Regions from separate parts of the Bradyrhizobium sp. USDA 4452 genome, predicted to be linked through region 1. Evidence: predicted binding sites of a transcription regulator. Region 1 holds the regulator's gene; each other region holds the start of a gene.

What was found. The regulator PhoB, encoded in region 1, activates phosphate uptake and scavenging genes when phosphate is short. The targets are predictions, from matches to a motif close to TGTCATNNANCTGTCAT.
Region 2: the regulator PhoB is predicted to act here: its motif matches at 4,557-4,573, upstream of ACVISU_RS13605 (STN domain-containing protein).
Region 3: the regulator PhoB is predicted to act here: its motif matches at 2,889-2,905, upstream of ACVISU_RS03820 (DUF47 domain-containing protein).
Region 4: the regulator PhoB is predicted to act here: its motif matches at 2,354-2,370, upstream of ACVISU_RS03520 (RNA degradosome polyphosphate kinase).

The regions. Positions count from the first base shown of each region.
Region 1 covers NZ_JBSSGK010000001.1:3,419,749-3,427,263, forward strand. The annotation lists gene argF (ornithine carbamoyltransferase) at 153-1,079, opposite strand; gene ACVISU_RS16475 (acetylornithine transaminase) at 1,079-2,284, opposite strand; gene ACVISU_RS16480 (GcrA family cell cycle regulator) at 2,780-3,292, shown strand; gene phoB (phosphate regulon transcriptional regulator PhoB) at 3,433-4,143, opposite strand; gene phoU (phosphate signaling complex protein PhoU) at 4,275-4,991, opposite strand; gene pstB (phosphate ABC transporter ATP-binding protein PstB) at 5,003-5,821, opposite strand; gene pstA (phosphate ABC transporter permease PstA) at 5,818-6,663, opposite strand; gene pstC (phosphate ABC transporter permease subunit PstC) at 6,668-7,515, opposite strand, start outside.
Region 2 covers NZ_JBSSGK010000001.1:2,842,014-2,849,528, reverse strand. The annotation lists gene ACVISU_RS13630 (helix-turn-helix domain-containing protein) at 1-598, shown strand, start outside; gene ACVISU_RS13625 (TadE/TadG family type IV pilus assembly protein) at 908-1,408, opposite strand; gene ACVISU_RS13620 (TadE/TadG family type IV pilus assembly protein) at 1,456-2,016, opposite strand; gene ACVISU_RS13615 (TadE/TadG family type IV pilus assembly protein) at 2,028-3,551, opposite strand; gene ACVISU_RS13610 (site-2 protease family protein) at 4,137-4,364, shown strand; gene ACVISU_RS13605 (STN domain-containing protein) at 4,606-5,301, shown strand; gene ACVISU_RS13600 (RNA polymerase sigma factor) at 5,311-5,628, shown strand; gene ACVISU_RS13595 (filamentous hemagglutinin family protein) at 5,678-6,325, shown strand; gene ACVISU_RS13590 (tetratricopeptide repeat protein) at 6,493-7,515, opposite strand, start outside.
Region 3 covers NZ_JBSSGK010000001.1:737,274-744,788, forward strand. The annotation lists gene ACVISU_RS03805 (peptide chain release factor 3) at 1-715, opposite strand, end outside; gene sugE (quaternary ammonium compound efflux SMR transporter SugE) at 871-1,185, shown strand; gene ACVISU_RS03815 (inorganic phosphate transporter) at 1,186-2,190, opposite strand; gene ACVISU_RS03820 (DUF47 domain-containing protein) at 2,205-2,849, opposite strand; gene ACVISU_RS03825 (branched-chain amino acid ABC transporter permease) at 2,996-3,964, opposite strand; gene ACVISU_RS03830 (branched-chain amino acid ABC transporter permease) at 3,966-4,829, opposite strand; gene ACVISU_RS03835 (ABC transporter substrate-binding protein) at 4,894-6,114, opposite strand; gene ACVISU_RS03840 (ABC transporter ATP-binding protein) at 6,157-6,900, opposite strand; gene ACVISU_RS03845 (ABC transporter ATP-binding protein) at 6,893-7,515, opposite strand, start outside.
Region 4 covers NZ_JBSSGK010000001.1:672,763-680,277, reverse strand. The annotation lists gene ppx (exopolyphosphatase) at 1-63, opposite strand, end outside; gene ACVISU_RS03520 (RNA degradosome polyphosphate kinase) at 76-2,280, opposite strand; gene ACVISU_RS03515 (chromosomal replication initiator DnaA) at 2,412-3,089, opposite strand; gene ACVISU_RS03510 (CDP-alcohol phosphatidyltransferase family protein) at 3,185-3,727, opposite strand; gene purM (phosphoribosylformylglycinamidine cyclo-ligase) at 3,888-4,961, shown strand; gene purN (phosphoribosylglycinamide formyltransferase) at 4,958-5,608, shown strand; gene ACVISU_RS03495 (cold-shock protein) at 5,699-5,902, opposite strand; gene rnd (ribonuclease D) at 6,255-7,403, opposite strand.

The DNA.
Region 1 (7,515 bases):
AGCATACCGAGGATCGACGTCGTCCCTGCGAAAGCACAGACCCTAACCACAGGATTTTGTCGCGGCACGAGGCGTCTCCCCTTGTGCCTTTTCACGGGCCGGGGCGTATGGGTCCGGCCTTCGCCGGGACGGCAACATCTACTGATCTACGACTACGCGACCGCGTCGAAACACCAGGCCAGAATGCCCTTCTGCGCATGCAGGCGGTTTTCCGCTTCGTCGAACACCACCGATTGCGGACCGTCGATCACCTCGTCGGTGACCTCCTCGCCGCGATGCGCGGGCAGGCAGTGCATGAACAGTGCGTCCGGCTTGGCGAGCGACATCAGCTTGGCATTGACCTGATAGGGCTTCAGCACGTTGTGGCGGTGCTCGCCCTCCTTGTCGCCCATCGACACCCAGGTGTCGGTGACGACGCAGTCGGCGCCGCGCACGGCGGCTTCCGGATCGGTGCCGAGCACGATCGGCGCGCCGGTGGCCTTGATCCAGTCCCGCATCGGCTTCTTCGGCGAGAGCTCGGGCGGCGTCGCGATGTTGAGATTGAACTTGAAGCGCTCGGCGGCGTGCGCCCAGGAGGCCAGCACGTTGTTGTCGTCACCGGTCCAGGCCACCGTCTTGCCCTGAATCGAGCCGCGCTTTTCCTCATACGTCATGAGGTCGGCCATCACCTGGCAGGGATGCGAGCGCCGGGTCAGGCCGTTGATGACGGGCACCGTTGCGTGGGCGGCGAGTTCGAGCAGCGCGTCATGATTGAGGATGCGGATCATGATCGCATCGACATAGCGCGACAACACGCGCGCGGTGTCGGCGATGGTCTCGCCGCGGCCGAGCTGCATCTCCGCGCCGGTCAGCATGATCGATTCACCGCCGAGCTGGCGCATGCCGACGTCGAACGACACCCTGGTGCGGGTCGACGGGCGCTCGAAGATCATCGCCAGCGTCTTGCCTTCGAGCGGCTTCCTGGGCTTCTCATGCGCCTTCAGCTTGGCCTTCATGGCGGCGCCGGCTTCGAGCATGTTGCGCAGCTCGGCGAGCGGCAGCTCGTTGATGTCGAGGAAGTGACGGACCGGCTTGCTCATTATCCAGCCGCCTTCTTCGGCTGCGTCGCCGACAATGTCGCGCAGGCGCGCTCGAGCGAGACGATCGACTGGTCGATCTCGGCCTCGGTCACGATCAGAGGCGCGAGGAACCGCACCACGTTGTCCCCGGCGCCGACGGTGAGCAGCTTCTCGTTGCGCAGCGCGGCGATCAGATCGCCCGAGGGCACCACGGCCTTGACGCCGATCAACAGGCCCTCGCCGCGCACCTCCGACAGCACGCCGGGATAGCGGTCGACGACCGACGCGAGTTTCTGCTTGAGCAGCAGCGACATCTTCTGCACGTGCTCGAAGAAGCCGGGCTTGAGCATAACGTCGAGCACGGCATTGGCGGCGGCGACTGCGAGCGGATTGCCGCCGAAGGTTGAGCCGTGCGAGCCCGGCGCCATGCCGGCCGCGGCCTGCGCGGTCGCCAGCACCGCGCCGATCGGGAAGCCGCCGCCGAGCGCCTTCGCCAGCGACATCACGTCCGGCGTGACGCCGGTGCGCTTGTAGGCGAACAGCTCGCCGGTGCGGCCCATGCCGGTCTGCACCTCGTCGAATGCGAGCAGCAGGCCGTGCTCGTCGCACAGGGCGCGCAGCGCCTTGAAGAAGGCCTGCGGCGCCGAGCGCACGCCGCCCTCGCCCTGCACCGGCTCGATCAGGATGCCGGCGGTGTTCGGGCCGATCGCCTTCTTCACCGCCTCGATGTCGCCGTGCGGCACCTGGTCGAAGCCGTCCATCGGCGGGCCGAAACCTTCGAGGTATTTCGCCGAGCCGGTCGCAGCCAGCGTACCCAGCGTGCGGCCATGGAAGGCGCCTTCGAAGGTAATGATGCGGTAGCGCTCGGGATGGCCCTTGGAGAAGTGGTAGTGGCGGACCAGCTTGATCACGCCCTCCATCGCTTCCGCGCCGGAATTGCAGAAAAACACAAAGTCGGCAAAGCTCTGCTCGCACAGCCGCGCGGCGAGCACTTCGCCGTCCGGGCTCTTGAACAGGTTCGACATGTGCCAGAGCCTGGTCGCCTGCTCCTGCAGCGCCTTGACCAGATGCGGATGCGCATGTCCGAGCGCGTTCACCGCGACACCCGAGGTGAAGTCGAGATAGCGGTCGCCGTTGGTTGCGATCAGCCAGGCGCCCTCACCGCGCTCGAAGCCGAGATCGACCCTGGCGAAGACGGGGAGCAGATGCGACGAGGCGTTGGTCATGGCGTTCACTGCCGGTTTGAAACCGTCAATTGCTGCGCGGCTTGACGCCAGCGCAGCAACCGCCAGCTTCGGAAAACAAAACGGCCGCCTTTGCGGGCGGCACGTGCACATCATTCTATGCTGCGGCCGGTCAGTGTCAATCGCCAGCAGCCGGCCCCTGCCGGCGTTCCTGCGATGCGAACCCAGCGCAATCCGGAGCATTCCGGTGCGGTGGAAAAGCCGCACGGCAATGCTTAACTGTGTGGGAACATGTGGACGCACGGCCGCGGACTCTTGCGCCAGAGTCACGCCATATTGTAGCGTTTGACCTGTCGGGTACGACATCTCGTGCGGCAGTACTGGACCCTCTAAGTAGCCTTCGTTCTCGCGTAAACGTTCGGGCGCAACACCGTGCCCGGCGAGGGCTAAGGGATTCTGGCCGCAGGGATATTTGTCCAGATTGGCTCGCAGCGCCGCTCCGTTGATTGGCCGGCGCCATGCGAAAGGAAGAATGCGATGACGGTATTGACCTGGTCCGACGATCGCGTCGAGCAGCTGAAGAAGCTCTGGGAATCCGGCCTCTCGGCCAGCCAGATCGCGGCGGAACTTGGCAATGTGACGCGAAACGCCGTGATCGGCAAAGTGCATCGGCTCGGCCTCTCCGGCCGCGCCAAGGCCCCTTCCACGGCCGCGCCGCGGCAGCGCAAGGCCCGCCCCGCCCAGCACATGATGCGGGTGGCGCGCCCGGTCTCGCGCGGCAACACCGCGCTCGCGCACGCTTTCGAGGTCGAGATGGAGCCGGATCCGATCTCCTTCGACAATGTGGTGCCGATGAGCCAGCGGCTGTCGCTGCTCGAGCTCAACGAGGCCACCTGCCACTGGCCGGTCGGCGATCCCTCGAGCCCGGAATTCTTCTTCTGCGGCGGCAAGGCGCTCGCCGGCCTGCCCTATTGCGCGCATCACTCGCGCGTCGCCTACCAGCCCGCCGCCGATCGCCGCCGGCCCTCGGCGAAGCCACAGATCAAGTAAGCACTCGGGAAACTGCCTGGACTGCAAAAACAAATCCCCGCGCAAGCGGGGATTTTTTTGTGGCTCGTAGCCCGGCTACTTCACCGGCGTTGTCCCGGCCAAAGCCGGAACGACATTGTGCTTGCGATTGCTGCACTGCCTTACGGCTGCGGCTCGGCCTTTGCAAAGCGATCGTCGAGCGCGTAGCCGGCGCCGCGCACGGTGCGGATCGGATCCTGCTCGCGGCCGGGATTGAGCAGCTTGCGCAGACGGCCGATATGCACGTCGACGGTACGTTCATCGATATAGATGTCGCGGCCCCAGACGCTGTCGAGCAGCTGCTCGCGGCTGAACACGCGGCCGGGATGCTCGAGGAAGAATTCGAGCAGCCGATACTCGGTCGGCCCGAGATCGATCGGACGGCCCGAGCGCGCCACGCGGCGCTTCTCGCGATCGAGCTCGATGTCGCCATAGGTCAGCACGGTCGCAAGCCGCTCCGGACTCGCACGGCGCAGCAGGCCCTTCACCCGTGCCAGCAATTCCGGCACCGAGAACGGCTTGACGATGTAGTCGTCGGCGCCGGTGGCAAGCCCGCGCACGCGCTCACTCTCCTCGCCGCGCGCGGTCAGCATGATGATCGGAAGCTGCTTGGTCTCGGGCCGCGCACGCAGGCGACGGCACAGCTCGATGCCGGACAGGCCCGGAAGCATCCAGTCCAGCACCACGAGGTCGGGAACGCGCTCCTTCAGGCGGGTGTCGGCATCGTCGCCGCGCCCCACCGTTTCGACATCGTAGCCTTCCGCATCGAGGTTGTAGCGCAACAGTGTCGTCAGCGCTTCCTCGTCTTCGACTACCAGAATGCGTGCGCTCATCGGTTTAAGTTCTCTCTCTGTGATGATCCGTTGCCCAGACGCAAACCGAAACGCTTACTTTCCTGAGCATAACCCCTGCGGAAAACGGCTTGTCGTGAAGACAATCCGGCTCCGCGCCCGCGGATCATGTCCTAGGTACCCGGCACAGTGGTGGCAAAGTTGGTCATGTCGCCCTTCGGACGCTTGTCGGTGATCTGCTGGCCTTCGATCATGTAGAACACGGTCTCGGCGATATTGGTGGCGTGATCGCCGATCCGCTCGATGTTCTTGGCGCAGAACATCAGATGGATGCAGAACGAGATGTTGCGCGGATCCTCCATCATGTAGGTCAAGAGCTCGCGGAACAGCGAGGTGCAGATCGCGTCGACCTCCTCGTCGCCCTTCCAGACGTTCATCGCCGCCGGCAGATCGTGCGCGGCATAGGCGTCGAGCACCGACTTGACCTGCGACAGCACGAGGTCGGTCATGTGCTCCAGGCCGCGGATCAGCTTCAGCGGCTGGAAATCGCTCTCCAGCGCCGCGACGCGCTTGCCCATGTTCTTGGCGAGGTCGCCGATCCGCTCGAGATCGGTGGCGACGCGCATCGCGCTGACGATCTCGCGCAGGTCGATCGCCATCGGCTGGCGGCGGGCGATCGTCAGCACCGCGCGCTCTTCGATGACACGCTGCAGATTGTCGATCTCGATGTCCGCGGCGACCACGCGCTTGCCGAGCGCGACGTCGCGACGGATCAGCGCGTCGACCGACTCGGTAATCATCCGCTCGACGAGCCCGCCCATCTCGGCGACCAGGCGGGTCAATTCCTGCAGGTCGCTGTCGAATGCCTTGGCGGTATGTTCAGAAGCCATCGTCATTCTCCTCAGCCGAACCGGCCGGTGATGTAGTCCTGGGTGCGTCGATCGCTCGGCGAGGTGAAGATCTTGTTGGTGTCGTCGAACTCGATCAGCTCGCCGAGATACATGAAGGCGGTCTTGTCGGAGACGCGCGCCGCCTGCTGCATGTTGTGGGTGACGATCGCGATCGTGTAGTCCTCGGAGAGCTCCTGGATCAGTTCCTCGACCTTGGCGGTCGAGATCGGATCGAGCGCAGAGCACGGCTCGTCGAACAGGATCACCTCGGGACGCACCGCCACGGTGCGCGCGATGCACAGCCGCTGCTGCTGGCCGCCAGAAAGCGACAGGCCGGAAGCGTTCAGCTTGTCCTTGACCTCGTTCCACAGCGCACCGCCGCGCAGCGCCTTCTCGACCCGGTCGTCCATCTCGGACTTCGAGATCTTCTCGTAGAGGCGGATGCCGAAGGCGATGTTCTCGTAGATCGTCATCGGGAACGGCGTCGGCTTCTGGAACACCATGCCGACGCGCGCGCGCAGCAGATTGAGGTCGAGCTTGGGATCAAGAATGTTGGTCTGGTCCAGCATCAGCTGGCCGACAGCGCGCTGGCCCGGATAGAGATCATACATCCGGTTGAAGATGCGCAGCAGGGTCGACTTGCCGCAGCCCGACGGGCCGATGAACGCCGTGACGCGGTTGGTGCCGAGCGTCAGGTTGATGTTCTTCAGCGCGTGGTGCTCGCCGTAATAGAAGTTGAGGTTGCGCACCGTGACTTTCGGCGGCGCTTCCGGCAGCGGCACCTGCGGAACGTGGCTCGCGGCGGTCGTGGAGACGGAAAGCTCGGTCATTTTGCGGCCCTTTCGGCACCAAGGATACGCGCGCCGATATTCAGCGCGAGCACGGTGAAGGTGATGAGCAGCGCACCGCTCCACGCCAGCTCTTTCCAGTAGGCGTAGGGGCTCTGCACGAAGTTGTTGATGGTCACCGGCAGGTTGGCCATCGTCTTGGTCAAGTCCCAGCTGAAGAACTGGTTCGACAGCGCGGTGAACAGCAGCGGCGCGGTCTCGCCCGCGACGCGGGCGGTCGCCAGCAGCACGCCGGTGATCAACCCGCTGCGCGCAGCACGATAAGCGATCCGCTTGATCACCAGCGAACGCGGCAGGCCGAGCGCGGAGGCCGCCTCGCGCAGCGGGTTGGGCACCAGCAGCAGCATGTCCTCGGTGGTGCGCACCACGACCGGGATCACGATCACTGCGAGCGCAAGCGCACCCGCGATCGCCGAGAAGCCGCGCATCGGCACCACCACCGCGCCATAGATGAACAGGCCGATGATGATCGACGGCGCACTGAGCAGGATGTCGTTGATGAAGCGGATCACCGAGGTGAGCTTGTCGTGCTTGCCGTACTCGGCAAGGTAGGTGCCGGCGAACAGGCCGAGCGGCGCGCCGATGCCGACGCCGATCACCGTCATGATCACGGAGCCGACGATGGCATTGAGCAGGCCGCCATCGGTCGAGCCCGGCGGCGGCGTATTCTGGGTGAACAGTTGCACGCTGAGGCCTGCGATGCCGTTGTAGAGCAGCGTGATCAGGATCAGCGCCAGCCAGGTGACGCCGAACAACGCCGCGCCGACGCAGAGCGTGCGAACGACGATGTCGCTGCGGCGGCGGGATTTGTAGATCGGGTTCATGGCGTTACTTCCCCGCCTTCTTTTCAAGCCGCATCAGCATCAGCCGCGCGCCGGCGAGCACGAAGAAGGTCAGCACGAACAGCAAGAGGCCGAGCAGGATCAGGCCGGACTGGTGCAGGCCGTCGCTCTCGGCGAATTCGCTGGCGATCGCCGCCGAGATCGTGGTGCCCGGCGCGAAGATCGACGACGAGATGCGGAACGAGTTGCCGATGATGAAGGTCACCGCCATGGTCTCGCCGAGCGCGCGGCCGAGCGCCAGCATGATGCCGCCGATCACGCCGACCCGGGTGTAGGGGATCACGACGCTGCGGACGACTTCCCAAGTGGTGCAGCCCATGCCGTAGGCGGCTTCTTTCAGCACCGGCGGCACGGTCTTGAACACGTCGACCGAGATCGCGGTGATGAAGGGCAGCACCATGATGGCCAGGATCAGCGCGGCGTTGAACAGGCTGAGATAGGACGGCGGGCCGGCAAACACCGCGCCGAGCACCGGGACGCCCTCGAATATCCGGATCATGAAGGGCTGGAACGTGTTGGCCAGGAACGGGCCCAGCACGAAGAAGCCCCACATGCCGTAGATGATCGAGGGGATGCCGGCGAGCAGCTCGATGGCGATGCCGATCGGACGGCGCAGCACTTGCGGGCAGAGCTCGGTCAGGAACACGGCGATGCCGATGCCGACCGGAATGGCGATCAGCATCGCGATGACGGAGGTGATCAGCGTGCCGTAGATCGGGCCGAGCGCACCGAGCACCGGCGGATCGGCCGAGGGCGCCCAGCGCTGTGTCCAGAGGAAAGCGAAGCCGTATTCCTTCATCGCCGGCCAGGCGCCCGCGATCAGCGACAGAATGA
Region 2 (7,515 bases), 580 kb from region 1:
TCTCATGCTGCGCTTCGGTTCCGACATGAGCAATCGCGGCTGGGCCGACTTCGACGATGGAATCGAATTGTACCGGCTGGCGCCGTTGAAGATGCTGGCGATACGATCGGCAATTCTTGACATGTTCTGCCTGGCCTCCAGCTGCAGGGATCTCAGGGAATTCGAGCTGCTGAGCGGAAAGCTCCGGGAAACGCTGGTCGCCGGGCTGGACAGCGCCCTGGTCGAGGACAGTGTCAAGCGGGCACTTCCCGGCTCGTTCGACCGGCATCGGAAACTTGTCGAACGCCTGGATGAACTGATGGCGACGATCGGAGATGCTGACCTCTACAGCAGCGCTCTCGCACAGACGCTCGGCACTTCCGTTCGAACGCTCCAGACCGCGGTGCAGCACGTCCACGGCGTTAGCCTGCACCAACACATTCGGTCGAAGCGGATGTGGTCGGTGCGCAAGCTCCTCGTCAAAGGAAGCCCGCTTCTTACCGTGACCGCCGCGGCACATGCCAACGGCTTTTGGCATCTGAGCGACTTCGCCAGATGTTATGGCCGAGCCTATGGCGAGACGCCGTCGGAGACTCTCGCGCGGGCGCGAGGGGCCTAATCCACTGTGTGCCTGTCCAGGCTGTGTACCGGCTAAAGCCGCCGAAAATCATGGAGTTCGGCGTGGTGGCCCAAAATGCCGAGACAGATTCCCAAACTTTTCCAGTTACGCCCGTCGTTCTTGGCTTTCTCACTTCCCTAAAGCGCGATGAGATTGGGTTGAATCGTCATCGCGCTTTAGCTTCTTGTTTGAGCATGATCTTTTCGGAAAACCGCTTCACACTTTTCCATGCTCTAGGGAGCGCCACTCAGAACAAAACCGCCAGAAAATGCAGGTTGGCGAAATCGGCGCGCCTCGGCTCGCGATGCCTCAGCTGCACGGATACTGCACGACGGAGGAAACGCGCGGAAACAGGTAGTAGCTCTCGGCGATCGGGATCGTCCCGCTGAACGTATAGCCGAGGTTGGGCGTGTATTGAAACGTCACCTCGCCGAGTATCAACGATATGTTGGCGGGCGAGGGAGTGCCGAGGGCCGACGGCAAAGTTATCTGCTGACCTACTGGCCGCGGGCTTCCGTTGAGCGCCTTACTCCAAGTCACGGTTGGTTTGCCATTAGCGTCCGTGGATACTTCCGACACCGTAACCGTCGCGCTTCCGGCGGAATAGGGAGCGATCGTCACCGTGGACGCGCCAAGCATGGTGCTCAGCGCTGAGTCGGTGACGCATGCGTTTCGTGATACCAGGTCCGCCACCGTGTGGGCGGTCTGGCTGACCTTGACACTGATCGCGAGCGCGTTCCCAAGTTCGATCCCGCCCACAAAGAGCAGCAGCATGAACGGCAGCACGATGGCGAATTCCACCGCGGCCACGGCGCGAACGTCGACCCATAACTTCCGGACGCGATGAACGCTCGGGCTCATGAGTTGATAAAGGCCTCGTTCTTGAAAGCCATGGACGCCATTATGAGGCGGTTGCCGTTCGAGAGGTTTGCCAGATTGAAGCCGAGTGGACCAAGGACAACCGGCCACTGATACATCACCCGCACGACTACGATGTCACCGGGATTGCCCGGGTTGAACTGCCAGGTGTTCGTCACGTTTCCGTTGCTGTCGAAGGTCAGCGATGGCGCGCCCGCGTTCGCCGAAGTCCATGCGCCGGCCACCTGGACGTCGATCATCAATTTACTGCAGTTGAACAAGATCACGACGTTTGAGCAGACCCTCTGGGCAAACTGGCTCTGGGTCAGGTTCTGGGCCTGCGCCTGCCCCGTCAAAATCGTCCGGCTCGATTGGATCACCACCGTTTCCAGGGCCTGCTGGGCAAAGAACACCACGAAGGTCTGGATGAGCGCGACCAGCAAGGCGATGAACGGCGCCCCGACCAGCGCGAACTCAACCGCGGTTGCGCCCCTCCGGTCGGCGGCGAACGTTCGCCAGCGGCGATGTTTGGTGGTGGGCGCGGCGTGCGTGTCGGTCATGACTGCCTTCGCTACTGAGTCAGACGGGGATCGGACGCGACCTTGAGGAACAGCGCCTGGAGTGCGCCCGTGATGTCGCCTCCGGTCTGGACTTCGGTGTACAAGCCCGGCGAGGCGCAGGATTGCAGGTTTGCTTCGACCTGGCTGGACGTCCCGTTGTAGGGATGGACCCATGTATCGTACCAGGCGTTGCTGTTGTGGAGCGCTGCGTCGTCATATTGGGTGTAGAGCACCGCGATCCGGATATTCCGGTTCTTGATGGTGGTGCAGATCGTGGGGTCCAGCGGCTGCTGGCAGCGCTTGCCGGTGAGAGTCTTGTTGCAGGAACTCGTGTAAGCGTCGGTCGAAATGTTCACGTCCTCGACGCCATCGGTCACGAGAAACACCACTTCCTGTGGCGTATCGTTAGCGAGGTTGGTGCCATTCCCCGGATTCGGCATGATCTGGTTGAGGCCGCTCAACGCACCCGCGATGCTGGTGTCGGCGTCGCTGTTGTTGTTCGACGATGTCAGCCAGTTGTTCTTGTACACGGGCAGCACTTGAATACTGGCGGCTGCGTTCTGGATAGTCGCCACCGTGTAGCTCGTCGTCGAGGCGGGCGTCACGGGAGTTCGCACCACTCCAGGCTTTCCGGAAGGCGCGAAGATCGGCGAACTGCTGTTCAACTGATAGTCGAACGAGTAGATCGCGACCCCGTAAGTATTCCTATTGATGTTCGATATCTGATAGGCGGTATTCATCAGTGATTGGACTGCCTGCGTGACCAGATCGATGCGTAGCGTGAGGTTGAGGCTGCGGGCGAGGGCGTAATTGTCTTGATTGGCGCCGCCCGGATTTCCCAGATTGTCCGCGGAAGGATTGGTTTGGTGGCATGCGAAACCGCACCCCTTGGTGCCGGTTGAATCGACCTGCTTTTGCGTGTTGGCGATCAACGTGTTGATGTCGCTCGTGGTCGCGCCGATGGCCATCGAGGGCGAGTCGTCCAGCAAGAGATAGAAATTGATGTTGGGTGCGCTCTGGTTGCGCGTGCCCGACTGGCCCGCGAACGGCCAGCTCGCCTTCTGAAGGATGGCCGGGAAGGCATTGCTTGACGCTGCGCTGTAACAGACCTGGACGTTGCGAACGACCTGATTGTTTGAGTTGACAGCGTCAGTATAGACCACGTCCGCGCCGGGGCAGGGGGCGTAGGTGCAGTAGCCCGTTGTGGGGTCCGGCTTGCTGCAATTGACCGCGACCGTGAGAGTTGGGTTTCCGGCCAGGTTGCCGTTGTTCACCAGAGTATTTGCGGTGATGTTGAAAACGTTCTTTGCGGTCGCTTGGGCGACCTGCGGGCTCTGCTGCATCATCGCCGAGGTGACCGCGGCAACCGCGGCCGCATCAGTTGCGGCGTCGAGGTTGACCTTCATGTGCTGCTCATGCGTGTAATCCAGCGCCATGCCGAGCAGAAAGATGGTCGGAAACATCGCGAGCGCAAAGATCACGGCGACGTTGGCAGCGCAGTCTCTGGCGAAACGTAGTATAAAGCGGCGGAGCATGATCCTTGTCCCAATTGCGACCAGCCGCTGCGGCAGAGGCGCTTCTCGCACTTGCAACACAGTGGACCGGAGCAAGCACAGCCTTCTCGTCCGCCGATCGGTTCGGCAGGCTTGCAATATTGGGATACCCTCTTAAGCAATGCTTACTTGCGTTGAGTGAACATTGGACCGCCAAAATCAGCGGCTGCAAATCAAGGCGGCTTCATTAACGAAGGATAAATGTCGAGAACTGAAAATGGGAGTGTCGGGCAAGAGATTCGAAGGGAAGGCACGGTTCTAACCGTCGAAGCTCACGGTGCCAGAAATGACGTGCAGCTGTAACTGCTGAAAACAGAGCCAATCATCGCTTCGTACCAACGGCCTCCTGGTGGCGGCGGACTTGACGTGATCACGTATATCTGGATTGCGTGATATTGGCTGCCGGAGCAGCTGCGTGCTTTCCGATGCTGCCAACCGGCGCTCGTTCTCGACAGCATCGTTGGCGCAGCGAGCATTGATCTACGCAGCAGGACCGTTCGTCAATTTGGTGCTGGCCGCGGCGCGATCAACCTTGAGGGTGGCGGGTCTGCTTTTGCCTGGCTCGATATGAGACTGGAGGTGCTGATTGGGGCGTTCTCTGCTTCCATCGGCTTGTCCAATCTCCTCCCCATCTTGCCATTGGACGGAGGTCGCCTCCTCCTCATCGCATTCGAAGCTGTCCGCGGCAGGCGGGTCGGCGAGAGAGACGAGAAGCGCCTGCTTCGGATCGGCTTGTCAGTCCTCGCGAGCACCACTGTCGTCTCGGTTCTTTTCTTGTTCAAGGTCATCGGCTGATCTGTCGGCGCGGTTCTTCGACGGGACTTTCCCTCGTCTGATCAAGCCGTCGGCGATCGAGCGCCAATCTTCGCGGCAATTTGTGGATCGAGGATAGCCCGTGGCCATAGCGGCCGCGGACATCGCTGGCGCATCCGACGTAGATTCGGAGACGCCACCCGACGGCGTGGTCAGTCGGATTGTGTCCAAATCTGTCAACGCACTGTAATGAACGCTCGCTAAGGTGACCCGCGCGTGACGTTTGTATGAAGTCGGATTTCCGCCCATGTTTGCGGCTCTTCATCTGCCGCGAACCGGCGTGCTGTTGTGGCAAACTGTGTTTTTCGGACTGAGCCTGTTCTGTCTTGCCGATGGTGCCGACGCCGGGCAAGACGAACAGGTTCGTTTCGAGATCGCAGCCCAGCCGTTGGCGAGCGCGCTCGATGCCTACAGCGCCGCTACGGGGCTGGAGGTGTTTTACGATGGCGCACTCGTGGCCGGGCAGCGCTCTCGCTCCATTCATGGCGTGCTGGAGCCGAAAGCCGCCTTGCGCGAACTTCTGGCGGGCAGCGGGCTGGCTGCGCGCAGCACCGGGACCCGCAGCTTCACGCTTGTCTCGTCGGCATCGATCCGCGTCGCCGGCGGGATCGATCAATCCTATTTCGCGACGCTTCAGAAGGAGGTGTCACGTGCCCTGTGTGGCCACGCCGAGACCCGGCCCCGCGACGTCGATCAGTTGCTCAAGCTCTGGATTGCGGCGTCCGGCCTGGTCGAGCGTGCCCAGTTGTTCGATATCTCGACGAGCGCGCCCGTGAGTGTCGAGGTCGCCGGCGCGCTGCACGGATTGTCGCTCACCGCGCCGCCGGCGGATATGCCGCAGCCGGTCACGATCGCGATCCTCGCGCAGGCACCCGGCGAGCCGCTCCGGTGTGGCCGTGCTGCCGCCGGGCCGAGGTGACGGCCGCGCATGAGCCATTCCAATCGCGATCTGCTGCGGCGGTTCTTCGTCCTCGGTTACGATGACCTGCGTGCCAGACTGACCCGGCGGCTGGGATCGGCCGAGCTTGCCAACGACGTGCTGCACGACACCTGGCTGCGGCTCGATCGTGCGGCCCCGTCGGGCGAACTGCGCAGCCCGAAAAGCTACCTGATCCAGATGGCCTTCCATGCCGCGCTGTCGCGCTGGCGAGGCGAGAAGCGCGTGGTGAGCTTGTCGGACGCCAAGGCCGCGATCGGCGTCGTGCCGCCGTCCTCGGCGGGCCCGATCACCCCGGGGCAAGGGTGATATCGAGGCCTATTCGAAAGGCAGCCTGTTGCTCGGCTTGTCGCGCATCATGACCACCTTCGGCGGCGACATCGTCGCCTGGTCGGCGGAGGGCGACATCAACGACGGCCGCGGCTCCAAGACGACGCAGGTCTACACGCCGCCGAAGCGCGTCTATGACAATTATGGACGGGTGATATTGTCGCCCAGCGTTCCCACGACCGGGGCCGGCAACGCAACGCTCAACCCGATCCCGGAAGTGCGGCCCGGCAATGTCGATTTGATCGCGCCGCTCGGCACCATCGACGCGGGAGAAGCCGGCATTCGCGTCTCCGGCAACGTCAACCTCGCGGCGCTGCAAATCGTCAATGCCGCGAACATTCAGGTTCAGGGCACGTCGAGCGGGATCCCGACGGTGCAGGGCCCGCCGGTCGGCGCGCTGACCACGGCATCAAACACGGCGGCCGCGACCCAACAGGCGGCGCCGCAGCAGCAGCAGGGCAGTGGCCAGCCGTCGATCGTGATCGTCGAGGTTCTCGGCTACGGCGGGGGAGAGGGGTCTTCGACGCCGAATCCGGATCGCGATCAGAAGCAGGACGATCGCGAGCGGCGCAGCCAAAATCCCGACAGCGGTTATCAGGTGCTGGGAGCCGGGGAGATCACGATCGACGAAGCAAAGCAGCTGATTGCGGATCGCCGCCGTCAGATGCAGCCGTAGTCGAGATGTCGGTCGATCAAATGCTTGTTTCGGGCGCGAGGAACTTGACCGATATCAGCTGCACACGGTCGGCGGCACGGTCGCGATCCAGTCGAGACCATAGAATATCGCGAACGCCGACGGGCCGACCGGCGAGATAATCCGAGCGGGGCAGGACGCAGCAACGATCACGCCGGGACGACGATATGGTCAGGCGCCATGCCCGCACGGTGACGCTCATGCATCGCGGTGTAAGCGGCCTCGATATGTCGGGTGAAACGTTTGGTATCGAACAACGGCGCCGTCAGCCGATTGGCCGCCAACCTGGTCTTGAGCGCCGCGAGCCTCGAGGGATCGGTCGCAAGATCGACCGCCATGCGCTCGTAAGCCTCCGGCGATTCCGCAATAAGCTCGGGCAAGCCGATCGCATGGAGCAAGCTTGCTGCGACCCGACTGGCAAAGGTGTCGCCGAGAATGGTCAGCACCGGCAGGCCGGCCCATAGCGCATCGCTGGTGGTCGTGTGGGCGTTGTAGGGAGTGCTGTCGAGGAACAGGCCGGCGAGGCGATGGCGTGCGAGATGGTCGGGCAACGACATGCGCGGTGCGAACACAAGGCGCTCCGCTCCGACGCCGCGCGCGACCGCCTCCTTGCGCAGATTTGCGGCAGCGTAGGCGTTGCCTTCGAGCAGCCACAACATGCTGCCCTCGACGCGGCCGAGGATCCTCATCCACCGATCGAACATGTCAGGCGTGATCTTGTGGTTGTTGTTGAAGCAACAGAACACGAAGCCCGCCGGTGCCAGCCCGACCTCGCTGCGCGTAAACACGCGATCGGCAATGACGCGCTTGTCGTCGTTGGCCTGATAGCTGCCCGGCAGGGCCACCACCTTTTCGCTGTAGAATTCGCGATGGTGATCCGGGATCACGGTACGATCGGCGATGATGTAGTCGATGAACGGGGCACCGAGTGTTCCCGGGTAACCCAGATAATTGACCTGGATCGGCGCAGGCCGGCGGCCAAGGACTCGGGTGCGGGATCCCCCGGTGAAGCCTTTCAAATCGACCAGGATGTCGATCTCCAATCGCCTGATCAGGTCGGCGAGCTCATCGTCCTTGATGTCCCGGACCTCGACAAATCGATCGAACGAAGCCTCCAGCCGTCGGCGCATCTCCGTAGGGTCGTTGGGCGACCATGAGATTGCCACCGTCTC
Region 3 (7,515 bases), 2.7 Mb from region 1:
GCGCGAGCTCGTCCTTGACCTCGGCGACGTCGAGATTGGGGTTGCGCTTGCCGAGATCGGCGATGTCGATCTGCTCAGTGGCGCCGGTCTTGGCGCCGCCGCCCTCAAGCAGCCGCACGCCGCCATTGACGACGTCGTAGGTGCCGAGGAAGTCGCGGCCACGGCCGACCGGCCAGGTCATCGGCGTGGTGTCGAGCGCCAGCGTCTTCTCGATCTCGTCGAGCAGCTCAAAGGTGTCGCGGCTCTCGCGGTCCATCTTGTTGATGAAGGTGATGATCGGGATGTCGCGCAACCGACACACCTCGAACAGTTTTCGGGTGCGCGCCTCGATGCCCTTGGCGGCGTCGATCACCATGACCGCGGAATCGACCGCGGTCAGCGTGCGATAGGTGTCTTCCGAAAAGTCCTCGTGGCCCGGCGTGTCCAGGAGGTTGAACACCAGGTCGTTGAACTCGAAGGTCATCACCGAGGTGACGACCGAGATGCCGCGCTCGCGCTCGATCTTCATCCAGTCCGAGCGCGTGTTGCGACGCTCGCCCTTTGCCTTGACCTGACCCGCGAGGTTGATGGCGCCGCCGAACAGCAGCAGCTTTTCCGTCAGCGTGGTCTTGCCGGCGTCCGGGTGCGAGATGATCGCGAAGGTGCGCCGGCGCGCCACTTCCTCAGACAGTGGCGAGCGGGACGGCGATTCGGTTGAAACAGCGGTATCGGACATGGCGGGGCAGCGTTTGGCAGGGAAAACGGGCGCAATCAAGGGCGTTTTGTCGCAATGCGGAATGGCCGCACCATCCTCATATAGGCATGGGAAGGACGACCTTTCCTCACCATACCATCCGCGGGGACGACCCTGCCTTATCCGGAGGGTTCGTCATGGCCTGGGCCATTCTGTTCACCGCGGGCCTGCTCGAGATCGGCTGGGCGATCGGGCTGAAATATACCGACGGTTTCTCGCGGCTGGTGCCGTCGGTGCTGACATTGGCGGCGATGGCCGGCAGCGTGATCCTGCTCGGCATCGCGCTGAAGACGCTGCCGATTGGAACCGCCTATGCGGTCTGGACCGGGATCGGCGCGGTCGGCACGGCGGCGCTCGGCATCATCCTGCTCGGCGAACCCGCAACCGCGATGCGGCTTGCCAGCATCGGGCTGATCGTCGCCGGCATCGTCGGGCTGAAGCTGGTCGGATAGTTATTTGAGGACCTGCACCGCCCAATAGGTCGCGGCGGCGACCGCGGCCGACGCCGGGATCGTGATCACCCAGGCATAGACGATCGAGCTCGCCACGTTCCAGCGCACGGCGGAGAGCCGCCGTGCCGCGCCGACGCCGACGATGGCGCCGGTGATGGTGTGGGTGGTCGATACCGGCACCCCGAGATAGGTCGCGATGAACAGGGTCGCGGCGCCGCCGGTTTCGGCGCAGAAGCCCTGCATCGGCGTCAGCTTGGTGATCCGCAGCCCCATGGTGCGGACGATCCGCCAGCCCCCCATCAAGGTGCCGAGCGCCATCGCGCTCTGGCAGGCGAGCACCACCCAGAACGGGATCTCGAAGGTGTCGCCGAGATGGCCCTGCGAATAGAGCAGCACGGCGATGATGCCCATGGTCTTCTGCGCGTCGTTGCCGCCATGGCCGAGCGAATAGAGCGAGGCCGAGGCGAATTGCAGGATGCGGAAGGCGCGATCGACCGCGAACGGCGTCGAGCGCACCGACAGCCAGGACACGATCGCAACCAGCACCAGCGCCAGCAGGAAGCCGACCAGCGGCGACAGCACGATCGCGAGCAAGGTCTTGGTCAGCCCGCTCCACACCGCCGCCGAGATGCCCGCCTTCGCCATGCCGGCGCCGACCAGGCCGCCGATCAGCGCGTGCGAACTCGACGAGGGAATGCCCAGCGCCCATGTGATCACGTTCCAGACGATCGCGCCGACCAGTGCAGCGAAGATCACGGTCGCGTCCACCACCGCCGGATCGATGATCCCGGTGCCGATCGTGTTGGCAACGTGCAGGCCGAACACCGCGAAGGCGACGAAGTTGAAGAAGGCCGCCCAGAACACCGCATATTGCGGCCGCAGCACCCGGGTCGAGACGATGGTTGCGATCGAGTTCGCGGCGTCGTGCAGCCCGTTCAGGAAATCGAACAGCAGCGCGACCGCGATCAGAATGGTCAGGACGGGAAGACCCAGCGTGGCGTCCAACTGATGGCCCTGCCCTAAACCTGTTCAATCACGATCGAATTGATCTCGTTGGCGACATCGTCGAAGCGGTCTGCCACCTTCTCGAGGTGATCGTAGATCTCCGCGCCGACAATGAAGTCCATCGTGTTGGCGTCGCGGTGCTTCAGGAACAACTCCTTGAGCCCGATGTCCTGGAGATCGTCGACCCGGCCCTCGAGCTTGGTCAGCTCCTCGGTGATCTGGGTCAGCATCGAGACGTTGTGGCCGATCGATTGCAGCAGTGGCAGCGCGCGGCCGACCAGATTGGCGCATTCGACGATCAGGCCGCCCATCTCGCGCATCGGCGGCTCGAACTCGCGCACCTCGAACAGCATCACCGCCTTGGCAGTCGCCTGCATCTGGTCGACCGCGTCGTCCATCGCGGTGATCAGGTTCTTGATGTCGCTGCGGTCGAACGGGGTGATGAAGGTGCGGCGGACCGCGGTCAGCACTTCGCGGGTGACGCTGTCGGCATCGTTCTCGAACTGATTGACGCGCTGGCAATAGACCGGCGTTTCCTCCCCGCCCCTCAGCATGTCCTGCAGCGCCTTCGCACACTGCACGGAGGTCTGGGCGTGGCGGGCGAACAGGTCGAAAAATCGCTCTTCCTTGGGCAGGAAAGCGCGAAACCAGCGCAGCATGTCTCAGTTCCATCGTTCCGGGACAGCCCTTTTAGCGACTGTCACAAAACTGTCATAGAACAAATTGCGCTGAATGCGCCCGGGCTTGACTGCCCGAATGGGCGGTCATCCACTGCTATATCGAAGGAGGCCGCGGTCCCCTGCCCCTAAAGCGACCGGCGCAGCAGGTGGGCCAGCTCGCCGACCAGGCCGCGCCGGAACAAGAGCACGCAGGCCACGAAGATCACGCCCTGGATCACCGTCACCCACTGGCCGAAACCGGCGAGATATTGCTGCATGGCAATGATCACGAACGCGCCGACCACCGGTCCGAAGATGGTGCCGAGGCCGCCGACCAGCGTCATCAGCACGATTTCACCGGACATCGACCAGTGCACGTCGGTGAGCGAGGCGTTCTGCGCCACGAACACCTTCAGCGAGCCGGCAAAGCCCGCCAGCGTGCCCGACAGGATGAAGGCCAGCAACTTGTACTGGTCGGTCTTGTAGCCGAGCGAAATCGCGCGCGGCTCGTTCTCACGGATCGACTTCAGCACCTCGCCGAACGGCGAGTTGATGGTGCGGTAGATCAAGAGGAAGCCGGCGAGAAAGCCGACCAGCACGACGTAATAGAGCACGATCGGCTTGGAGAGATCGAAGATCCCGAGCAGGTGGCCCTGCGGGATGCCCTGGATGCCGTCTTCACCGTGGGTGAACGGCGCCTGCAGATAGAGGAAGTAGAGCAGCTGCGACAGCGCCAGCGTGATCATAGAGAAGTAGATGCCCTGCCGCTTGATCGAGATGTAGCCGGTGACGAGGCCGAGCAAGGCCGCCGCGGCGGTGCCGACCACGATGCCGAGCTCCGGCGACAGCCCCCACACCTTCAGCGCATGCGCCGAGACGTAGCCGGCGGTGCCGAGGAACATGGCGTGGCCGAACGACAGCAGGCCGCCATAGCCGATCAGGAGGTTGAACGCGCAGGCGAGCAGCGCAAAGCACAGCGCCTGCATCACGAAGAAGGGATAGACCCCCGTGAACGGCACCACCGCCAGCAGCGCCGCCATCACGGCGAATACGATCATCTCGTCGCGCATCGCGCGCGGCGTCATCGGAAGTGTATCGTCGGTCAATGCTGACATATCAGGCCGCCCGTCCCGTCAGTCCCGTTGGCTTCACCAGCAACACCACCACCATCAGGACAAACACCACGGTGTTGGAGGCCTCGGGATAAAAATACTTGGTCAGTCCCTCGATCACGCCGAGCGCGAAACCGGTGATGATCGAACCCATGATCGAGCCCATGCCGCCGATCACGACCACCGCGAACACCACGATGATGAGATCGGCGCCCATCAGCGGGCGGACCTGGTTGATCGGCGCCGACAGCACGCCGGCGAGCGCGGCAAGACCGACGCCGAGCCCGTAGGTCAGCGTGATCATGCGCGGCACGTTGATGCCGAAGGCCCGCACCAGCGTCGGGTTCTCGGTGGCCGCGCGCAAGTAGGCGCCGAGCTGCGTCTTCTCGATCAGGAACCAGGTCGCAAGGCACACCACCAGCGAGAAGATCACCACCCAGCCGCGATAGATCGGCAGGAACATGAAGCCGAGATTGACGCCGCCCTTGAGCTGATCCGGGATCGAGTAAGGCAGGCCCGAGGAGCCGAAATAGTTCTGGAACACGCCCTGCACGATCAGCGCGATGCCGAACGTCAACAGCAATCCGTAGAGATGGTCGAGGCCGGCGAGCCATTGCAGCATGGTCCGCTCCAGGATCATGCCGAAGATGCCGACGATGACAGGAGCGATGAGCAGCGCCCACCAGTAGTTGATGCCGCCCAGATTGAGCAGGAAATACGCCACGAAGGCGCCCATCATGTAGAGCGCGCCGTGCGCGAAATTGATGATGTTGAGCATGCCGAAGATGACGGCGAGCCCCAGACTGAGCAGCGCGTAGAACGAGCCGTTGATCAGTCCCACCAGAAGCTGTGCGTAGAGAGCCTGCATCGAATGAGCTTTCGCTGGATAGATGAAGCCCGCCGGCCACGCGCATGGCCGGCGGGCATGATCGTCACTTCTTCAGAAGCGCGCAGGCGCTCTTGTCGAGCGGCGTGAAGGCCTGGTTGCCGGGCACGGTGCCGACCAGCTTGTAGAAGTCCCATGGACCCTTGGACTCCGAGGGCTTCTTCACCTCGAACAAATAGGCGTCGTGGGTGACGCGACCGTTGGCCTCGACCTCGCCCTTGCCGAACAGCGGATCGTCGGTCGGGATGGTCTTCATCTTGGCGACCACCTTGGCGCCGTCATGCGGATTGCCGCCGAGCGCTTCCAGCGCCTTGAAGTAATGCAGCAGGCCCGCATAGACGCCGGCCTGCACCATGGTCGGGGGCGCGCTGTTCTTCATCCGCTCCGAGAAACGCTTGGAGAAGGCGCGGGTGTTGTCGTTGAGGTCCCAGTAGAAGGTCTCGGTGAAGTTGAGGCCCTGCGCGGTCTCGAGCCCGATCGCCTTGACGTCGGTGAGGAACAGCAGCAGCGCCGCGAGCTTCTGACCGCCCTTGACGATGCCGAACTCGGCCGCCTGCTTGATCGAGTTGGTGGTGTCGCCGCCGGCATTGGCGAGACCGATGATCTTGGCCTTGGAGGCCTGCGCCTGCAGCAGGAACGAGGAGAAGTCGGCGGTGTTGAGCGGATGCTTGACGCCGCCGACCACCTTGCCGCCATTGGCTGTTATGACCGCGGTGGTGTCACGCTCCAGCGCCGCGCCGAACGCGTAGTCCGCGGTCAGGAAGAACCAGGTGTCTCCGCCCGCCTTCACCAGCGCCTGGCCGGTGGCATGAGCGAGCATGTAGGTGTCGTAGGTCCAGTGCACCGTGTTCGGCGTGCACTGCGCGTTGGTGAGGTCGGAGGTCGCAGCGCCCGAATTGATGTAGACGCCGTTCTTCTCCTTGACGACGTTGTTGACCGCGAGCGCGACGCCGGAATTCGGCACGTCGACGATGGTGTCGACCTTGTCGACGTCGAACCACTGGCGGGCGATGGTGGTGCCGATATCGGGCTTGTTCTGGTGATCGCCGGAGATCAGGTCGATGGTCCAGCCCTTGGCCTTGAGGCCACTATCCTCGATCGCCATCTGCGCCGCCAGCGTCGAGCCGGGGCCCGCGAGGTCGGCATAGAGGCCGGACTGATCGGACAGCACGCCGATCTTGACTGTCTTGTCGTCGGCGGAGGCGACGCCTGCGACGGAGAGCACCATCGCGGTGCCGAGCAGAAGCGCTGAAATCGTATTCCTCATGGCGTATTCCCTCAGTTCTTAAATTTTCTGGCTCCGGCGGTTTCAAACGCCGAGATAGGTATGCAGCTTGTCCATGTTGGCCGACAGCTCCGAATTGGCGAAGCCGTCGATCACCTTGCCGTGCTCGACGATGTAGTAGCGGTCGGCAACGGTCGAGGCGAAGCGGAAATTCTGTTCGACCAGCAGGATGGTGAAGCCCTGCGACTTCAGGCGCGCAATGGTGTGCCCGATCTGCTGGATGATGACCGGCGCCAACCCTTCGGTCGGCTCGTCCAGCATCAGAAAGCGCGCGCCGGTGCGCAGGATGCGCGCAATCGCCAGCATCTGCTGCTCGCCGCCCGAAAGCTTGGTGCCCTGGCTGGTGAGACGCTCCTTCAGATTCGGAAACAGCGTGAAGATCTGGTCGAGCGGCAGGCCGCCCGGACGCACCACCGGCGGCAGCATCAGGTTCTCGCGCACGTCGAGACTGGAGAAGATGCCGCGCTCCTCGGGGCAGAATGCGATGCCGAGCCGCGCGATCTTGTCGGAGGTGGCGCGGATGATCTCCTTGTTGTCGAAGCGGATCGAGCCGGAGCGCTTGCCGATCACGCCCATGATCGACTTCAGCGTCGTGGTCTTGCCGGCGCCGTTGCGGCCGAGCAGCGTCACCACCTCGCCGGCCCTCACGTTGAAATTGATGCCGTGAAGAATGTGCGATTCGCCGTACCAGGCCTGCAAATCGCCGACCGTCAGCACCTCGGCGCCGGCCGCAGCCACGGGCCTCTCCGCCAGTTTTGCCTCAGCCATGACCCGCTCCCAGATAGGCTTCCTTCACGCGCTCGTCCTTGGAGAGGTCGGCGTAATTGCCCTCCGCCAGCACCTGCCCGCGCGTCAGCACGGTGATGATGTCGGAGAGATTGGCCACCACCGAGAGGTTATGTTCGACCATCAGGATGGTGTATTTGGCGGAGATCCGCTTGATCAGCGCCGCGATCTTGTCGATGTCCTCGTGGCCCATGCCGGCCATCGGTTCATCGAGCAGCATCATCTCGGGGTCGAGCGCGAGCGTCGTTGCAATTTCAAGTGCGCGCTTGCGGCCGTACGGCATCTCGACCGCCGGCGTGTTGGCGAACTCGCTGAGGCCGACGTCGTTCAAGAGCTCATGGGCGCGCGGGTTGAAGCGGTCGAGCACGCTCTTCGAACGCCAGAAATCGAATGACGCACCGTGCTGGCGCTGCAGCGCCACGCGCACGTTTTCGAGCGCGGTCAGATGCGGAAAGACCGCCGAAATCTGGAACGAGCGGACGAGGCCGAGCCGCGCCACGTCGGCCGGCGGCATCGCGGTGATATCCTGGCCCTTGTAGCGAATCTGCCCGCCCGTCGGCTTCAGGAATTTGGTCAGCAGGTTGAAACAGGTGGTCT
Region 4 (7,515 bases), 2.7 Mb from region 1:
AACCGAGTTCGAGCCGATATCGATCACAGCGACGCTGGAAGCGCGCTTCCGCGGCCGCTTCACCGTAAAGCCCCCTTAAGACGATGGCTGCTGACGCTCGTTGCGACGCGTGAGACGGCGCGGTGAAGATTCCTTGAGAGACTTACCACGGCCGGACAGACTCGGATTTGTCATAAAATAGTCATGCAGATTGAAGGGCTCTTCGCCTTTCGCGGCCTTCATACGCGTTGACGATCCGTCCGGCAACAATTGCCAGCTCTGCTCATTGTCCTTCAGGTTCGCGACCATGATCTGCTCGAGAACCTGCTGATGCACCGTCGGATTTTGCAGCGGACAGAGCACCTCGACGCGGCGGTCGAGGTTGCGCGGCATCATGTCGGCGGACGAGATATACACAGCAGCTTTTGTGCTCGGCAGGCCCTGGCCCATGCCGAAGCAATAGATCCGGCCATGTTCCAGGAACCGGCCGATCACCGACTTGACGCGGATGTTCTCCGACAATCCCGGCAGCCCTGGCCGCAGGCAGCAGATGCCGCGCACCACGAGCTCGACCGAGACGCCGGCCTGCGACGCCTCGTACAGCGCATCGATGATGTCGGGGTCGACCAGCGCATTCATCTTCATCCAGACCGCGCCGGGCCGGCCATGCTTGACGTGGGCGATCTCGTCATGGATGTGCTCGATGATCCGCTTGCGCAGCGTCAGCGGCGATACCGCCATCTTCTCGATGTCGCTCGGTTCGGCATAGCCGGTGATGTAGTTGAACACCCGCGCGACATCGCGGCCGATGATCGGATCCGAGGTGAAGTAGGAGAGGTCGGTGTAGATGCGCGCGGTGACCGGATGGTAGTTGCCGGTGCCGGTATGCACATAGGTCGTGAGATTGCCGCCCTCGCGGCGCACCACCATCGACAGCTTGGCGTGCGTCTTCAGCTCGATGAAGCCGTACACGACCTGCACGCCGGCGCGTTCGAGGTCGCGAGCCCAGCGGATATTGGCTTCCTCGTCGAAGCGCGCCTTGAGTTCGATCAGCGCGGTCACCGACTTGCCGGCTTCGGCGGCTTCGGCCAGCGCGCGCACGATCGGCGAGTTGTTCGAGGTGCGATAGAGCGTCTGCTTGATCGCGACCACGTCGGGATCGCGCGCCGCCTGTTGCAGGAACTGGACGACGACGTCGAAGGATTCGTAGGGGTGGTGGACCACGAGATCCTTCTGGCGGATGGCGGCAAAGATGTCGCCGCCATGGTCACGGACGCGCTCGGGGTGGCGGGGCACGTAGGGCGGGAATTCGAGGTCGGGGCGATTGAGGCGGGTCAGCTGCGACAGCTCGTTCATCGCGAGCACGCCGTCGACCAGGATCACTTCATCGTCCGCCGCCGACAATGCGTGCTGCACGAAGATGCGCAGCTCTTCGGGCATCGTGGCCTCGATCTCGAGCCGGATCACCGATCCGCGGCGGCGGCGCTTGAGCGCGGTCTCGAACAAGCGGACGAGGTCCTCGGCCTCTTCCTCGATCTCGAGTTCGGAGTCCCTGATGATGCGGAACGCGCCCTGGCCCTTGACGGTGTAGCCGGGGAACAGGCGGCCGATGAACAGACCGGTGGCTTGCTCCAATGTGATCAGCCGCGCCGGCGCACCTTCCTTGGTAGAGGGGATGCGGATGAAGCGGTCGATCTTGCCGGGCATGCGGATCAACGCGTTCATCGCCTTGCCGTCGGCGATCCGCGACAATTGCAGCGCGACCGTGAAGCCGAGGTTCGGGATGAACGGGAACGGATGCGCCGGATCGATCGCCAGCGGCGTCAGCAGCGGGAAGATGTTGTGGAGGAAGTGATCCTCGATCCAGGTGCGTTCGGACTTGGTCACGTCGCGCCCGTCAACCAACTGGATGCCGACCTTGGACAGGATGTCGCGCAGTTCGCTCCAGATCGCCTGCTGGTCGGCGGCGAGTTGCGACACCGTCTTGTTGATCATCACGAGCTGCTCGGCTGGCAGCAGGCCGTCCGGGCTGCGCTCGGTAATACCCTCGCGGACTTGCGCCTTGATACCGGCGACGCGGACCATGAAGAACTCGTCGAGGTTATTCGCCGAGATCGACAGGAAGCGCACCCGCTCCAGCACGGGATGGCCGGGATTGACCGATTCCTCGAGCACCCGGCGATTGAAATGCAGCCAGGACAGCTCCCGGTTGATGAACCGCTCGGGGCTGGTTGCGATCGCGGGGACGGGCGGAAGTTCCGCCTCTTTCTCTTTGATTTCAGGTGCTTGTGCCGAGTCCATCAAGTGCTGGTCCAATTCGGGGCAGGGGCCGGAGCGGTCTAGCCGAGGGCCGCGCCGACCATGTGATATTGCGATGACGTTTCGATGACATTGATGTTCCGCCCGGCTGCGCCGTCAAGCCGCGGCATGGCTCAGGCATCGCGCAACAGCTCCGCCGCCAGCGCCCGGGTCACCGGCCGGCCGAGCCGCAGCGCCTCGGTGTCAAGCAGTTCGACTGCCTGCCGGACCGCGGCATAGGAGCGCTCGATCCGGGTGGTCAGGTAGCTGACGAGCGGTTCGTCCACGCTCATCTGGCGGTCGGCGCAGAACTTGAGGATCAGGCCGCGGAACAGCTGGTCGTCGGGCGGCAGCAGCGCCACCGTCGGCACCGCACGCAGCCTCGACCGTAGATCCCGCAGCTCGATCTCGAATGCCGACGGCGGGATGCGTGCCGTGATCAAAACGAAGGCATCGTCCTGGCGGGCGAGATTCAGCAGGTGAAACATCGCGCGCTCGTCGAAATCCGCCGGCCTCAAATCCTCGACCACCAGCGCGCCGGTGGCGAGCGCGGCCGGCACCGTGTCGGCGGTCAGCGCATGCGCCGCAGTCGCGCGCGCGCCGGCGCACTCGGCCCAGATCGCGGCGAGGTGGCTTTTGCCGGAGCCGTCGGGCCCCACCAGCAGCATAATTCGGTTCGGCCAGTCGGGCCAGCCGTCGATCAGCGCGAGCGCGGCTTCGTTGGCGGGCCCCTCGAGGAAATCGTCGCGGGTCAGCTTCTCCTCGTGCGGCAGGGCCAAGGCCAATTGACGAGGTTGAACGCTACCGGCCACGCAAATCTCCAAACCGCTTTATTTTAGCATGATCCCAGCGCAAACGCCTCGCGTTTGTCGCGGGAAAACCGCTTTCCACTTTTCCGGATCAGGTGCTACCGAGCCTCGATCGTGCTCATGTGCCGCACCCACTCCACGAGATAGAGCGACACCGAACCCAAAGTAAAGATCGTGACCAGACCCATCAGGATCAGGTCGTAGGGATGCGGCTGAAAGCCGAAGCCGAGCGAGGCCAGCACCAGGGCCGCGAACGCCACCTGTGCTACCGTGTTCAGCTTCGACACCATCAGCGGCTTCATCTCGACCGGCTTGTCGAACAACCATGACACAATCACGGCGGAGACGATCATGATGTCGCGCGACACCACGAGAATCACGATCCAGCGCGGCACCGCGCCCCAGATTCCGAGCGCGACATAGATCGACACCAAGAGCGCCTTGTCGGCGAGCGGGTCGAGCAGGGCGCCGAGCTCGCTTGCCATGTTGAAGCGCTTGGCAAGGAAACCGTCGACCGCGTCCGAGACGCCGGCGATCACGAAGATCGCAAACGCGATCTCCATCTGGCTCGACACAATGGCCCAGACGATCACCGGCACCAGGATGATGCGGGCGAGGGTGATGATGTTCGGAATGCTCAACTTGAATCGCTTCCCGGCTAGAAGCCTGATTTTACTCGTTATCCGGCTCTTTTGCGCGGCGGCCGGCTGTTATCTACATAGTATCGCGGCTAGCCGCCCGCGAGCCATTGCGCGGGGGCGGAATTCCTCGTAACCAGCCCCTGATCATCTGGAATTGGGCATGACCGAGCGCAAAAACGGGCTCACTTACGCGGATTCGGGCGTCGATATCGACGCCGGCAATCGTCTGGTCGATCTGATCAAGCCGATGGTGCGGGCCACCGCACGGCCCGGCGCGGACGCCGAGATCGGCGGATTCGGCGGGCTGTTCGACCTCAAGGCTGCGGGCTTCAAGGATCCGGTTCTGGTGGCCGCGACCGATGGCGTTGGCACCAAGCTGAAGATCGCGATCGAGACGGGCATCCACAGCGGCATCGGCATCGACCTCGTCGCGATGTCGGTCAACGACCTGGTCGTGCAGGGCGCGGAACCGCTGTTCTTCCTCGACTATTTCGCCTGTGGCAAGCTGCATCCGGAGGCCACCGCGCAGATCGTCGCCGGCATCGCCGAGGGCTGCCGCGAATCCGGCTGCGCGCTGATCGGTGGCGAGACCGCCGAGATGCCCGGCCTCTACAAGGATGGCGATTACGACCTCGGCGGCTTTGCGGTCGGCGCGGCCGAGCGCGGCACCCTGCTGCCGACGGGGGACATCGCGGCGGGCGATGCCGTGATCGGGCTGGCGTCCTCCGGCGTGCACTCCAACGGCTATTCGCTGGTGCGCAAGATCGTCGAGCAGTCCGGCGTGGCCTATGATGCGCCGGCGCCGTTCGCGCCGGTCATGACGCTCGGCGCGGCGCTGCTGACGCCGACCAGGCTCTATGTGAAGTCCTGCCTGCGCGCGATCCGCGAGACCGGTGCGGTGAAGGGCCTCGCCCACATCACCGGCGGCGGCTTCACCGACAACATCCCACGCGTGCTGCCGAAGCATCTCGGCGTCGGCATCGACCTGGCGCGGCTGCCGGTGCTGCCGGTGTTCAAGTGGCTGGCCGAGCAGGGCGGCATCGCCGAACTCGAACTGCTGCGCACCTTCAACTGCGGCATCGGTATGATCGCGATCGTCAAGGCCGATGCGATCGATGCGGTGACCGAGGCCTTCACCGCCGGCGGCGAGACCGTGACGCTGCTCGGCGAGGTGATCGAGGCGAGCGGCGAGCATCGCGTGGTCTATAACGGTCATCTCGATCTCTCCAGATGAAGCGCCGCACAGCCATCCTGATCTCCGGCCGCGGCTCCAATATGGCCGCGCTGATCGAGGCCGCGAAGGCTGCGGATTTTCCAGCCGAGATCGTCGCCGTGATCTCCAACCGCGCCGATGCTCCCGGGCTCGCGAAGGCGGCCGCGAGCGGCATTCCGACCGTCGTCATCGAGAGCAAGCCGTTCGGCAAGGACCGCGCCGGTTTCGAGGCGGTGCTGCAGAAGGCGCTCGACGACAGAAAGGTCGAGCTGATCTGCCTCGGCGGCTTCATGCGGCTGTTCACCGGCGACTTCGTGCGACACTGGTACGGGCGGATGCTCAACATCCATCCGTCGCTGCTGCCGTGTTTCCCCGGCCTCGATCCGCACGGCCAGGCCCTGCGTGCTGGGGTCAAGCTGTCCGGCGCGACGGTGCATTTCGTGATCCCGGAGACCGATGCCGGACCGATCGTGATGCAGGGCGCGGTCACGGTGGCTGACGACGACACGCCCGAGACGCTCGCCGCACGCGTGATCACCATCGAACATCGCATCTATCCGGAGGCGCTGCGGCTTCTGGCGAGCGGCCGGCTTAGGCTTGAGGGCGACGTCTGCAAGACGCAGGGCAGCGCGGCAACCGGCAGCACGCTGATCGCGCCGGCGCCCTAGCGCGTGGTTGCGCAAGAGATCCCCGAGAGCGATCCCCCGGGGTGATGCGGCCGGGGGAGGCGTCAGAATGAAGTCCGCCAGCAGCGGCGTTCAGTGAACCTTGAGGTTCTCTGCCGACGCCTTGCCGCGGTTCTCCACCAACTCGTACTCGACGGTCTGGTTCTCGTTGAGTGTGCTGAGGCCTGCGCGTTCGACCGCCGAGATGTGAACGAACACATCCTTGTCGCCGACGGCCGGCTTGATGAACCCGTAGCCTTTGGTCGGGTTAAACCATTTGACGGTACCCTTCGGCATCGTCTCTCTCCCAGTCTAGACATAAAAAAGACGCGGCCACGTTTTCCACGTGCCACGCCACAAGCGGGCTTTCCGCCGTCTGTTCAATTCCCGGGTCTTCAGATCCAAAGTCTTCAAGTCCGAAGTTTCGCCTCTCGAAGCCATTGAAGCCTTGGATTTCGACGTCGTGAAACGCACAGTCGAACGGCCGCAATCCGATTGTGAAGGGATTGCAACACGAAAATTGCCCCTTAGCAAGCGGGCTGGTTTTGCGTGATGCAACCTCAACCTGTGCCGCGCGGTTGCTGGCGCGGCGTTCCGGCTATTGGCCGACGATTGCGGGACGGAACTTCGCGTTGCAACGCGGCGTGCGCTAGCCCCGATCCACCCGCACCACGCGGCCCTTGTCGATCGCGAGCGCGAGCTGGCCGTGCTTGAGCTTGAGCGCGGCCTCGCCGAACAATTCGCGCCGCCAACCATGCAGGGCGCCGACATCGGCCTGATCGCTGGCCGCGATCTGTTCGAGATCGTCGACGGTGGCGATCACCTTGCTGGCGACGCCGTGGCGCTCCGAGGTCATGCGGAGCAGCACCTTCAGCAGCTCGACGGTCGCAGCTCCATTGGAATTGTTTCTCGGCTTTTCCAGTTTGGGCAGCGTGGCCTGGTCGCGGGCGAGCCCCCGCTGCACGGCGGCGATGATGTCGGCGCCCCATTTCGAGCGTTCGAAACCCTTCGGCAGCGAACGCAGATTGCCGAGCTTCTCCAGTGAGGTCGGCGCATGGGTGGCGATGTCGCCGACCGCATCGTCCTTGAGCACGCGCGAGCGCGGCACGTCGCGGCTCTGGGCCTCCTGCTCGCGCCAGGCGGCAACCTCGATCAGCACCGCGAGCTCGCGCGGCTTGCGGACGCGGGTCTTGAGCCGCTCCCAGGCGCGCTCAGGATGGAAGTCGTAGGTCTTCGGCGAGGTCAGGACCTCCATTTCCTCGCTGACCCAGTCGCTGCGGTCACGCTTCTTCAGATCGGCATCGAGCGCCGCGAACACTTCGCGCAGATGGGTGACGTCGGAGACGGCGTAATGCAGTTGCTCCTCGCTCAGCGGCCGGCGCGACCAGTCGGTGAAGCGGTGGGTCTTGTCGGGGCGGTGGCCGGTGACGCGATCGACCAGCTGGTCATAGGCGATGCTGTCGCCATAGCCGAGCACCATGGCCGCGACCTGGGTGTCGAAGATCGGATGCGGGATCGTGCCGGAGAGGTGCCAAACGATTTCGATGTCCTGCCGCGCGGCGTGGAAAACCTTCAGCACGGCCTCGTTCGACATCAGATCGAAGAACGGCCTGAGGTCGATGCTGGGCGCCAGCGCGTCGACCACGACGGCTTCATCCGCGCTCGCCATCTGCACGACGCAGAGCAGCGGATAGTAGGTCGTCTCCCGCAGGAACTCGGTGTCGACGGTGATGACCTTGTGTTTGGCGAGCCGGTCGCAGGCGGCGGCGAGGTCGGAGGTCGTGCTAATCAGATCCATGAACAGTCCATGACGGCTTGACCCCACGCGTTCTGCCGAAAGGGCAGCTATGTCAAGGGTCTTGCAGGGATTTTGGCCCTGCGCGAGGTGAGGGACCGGGCATTTTGGAGTT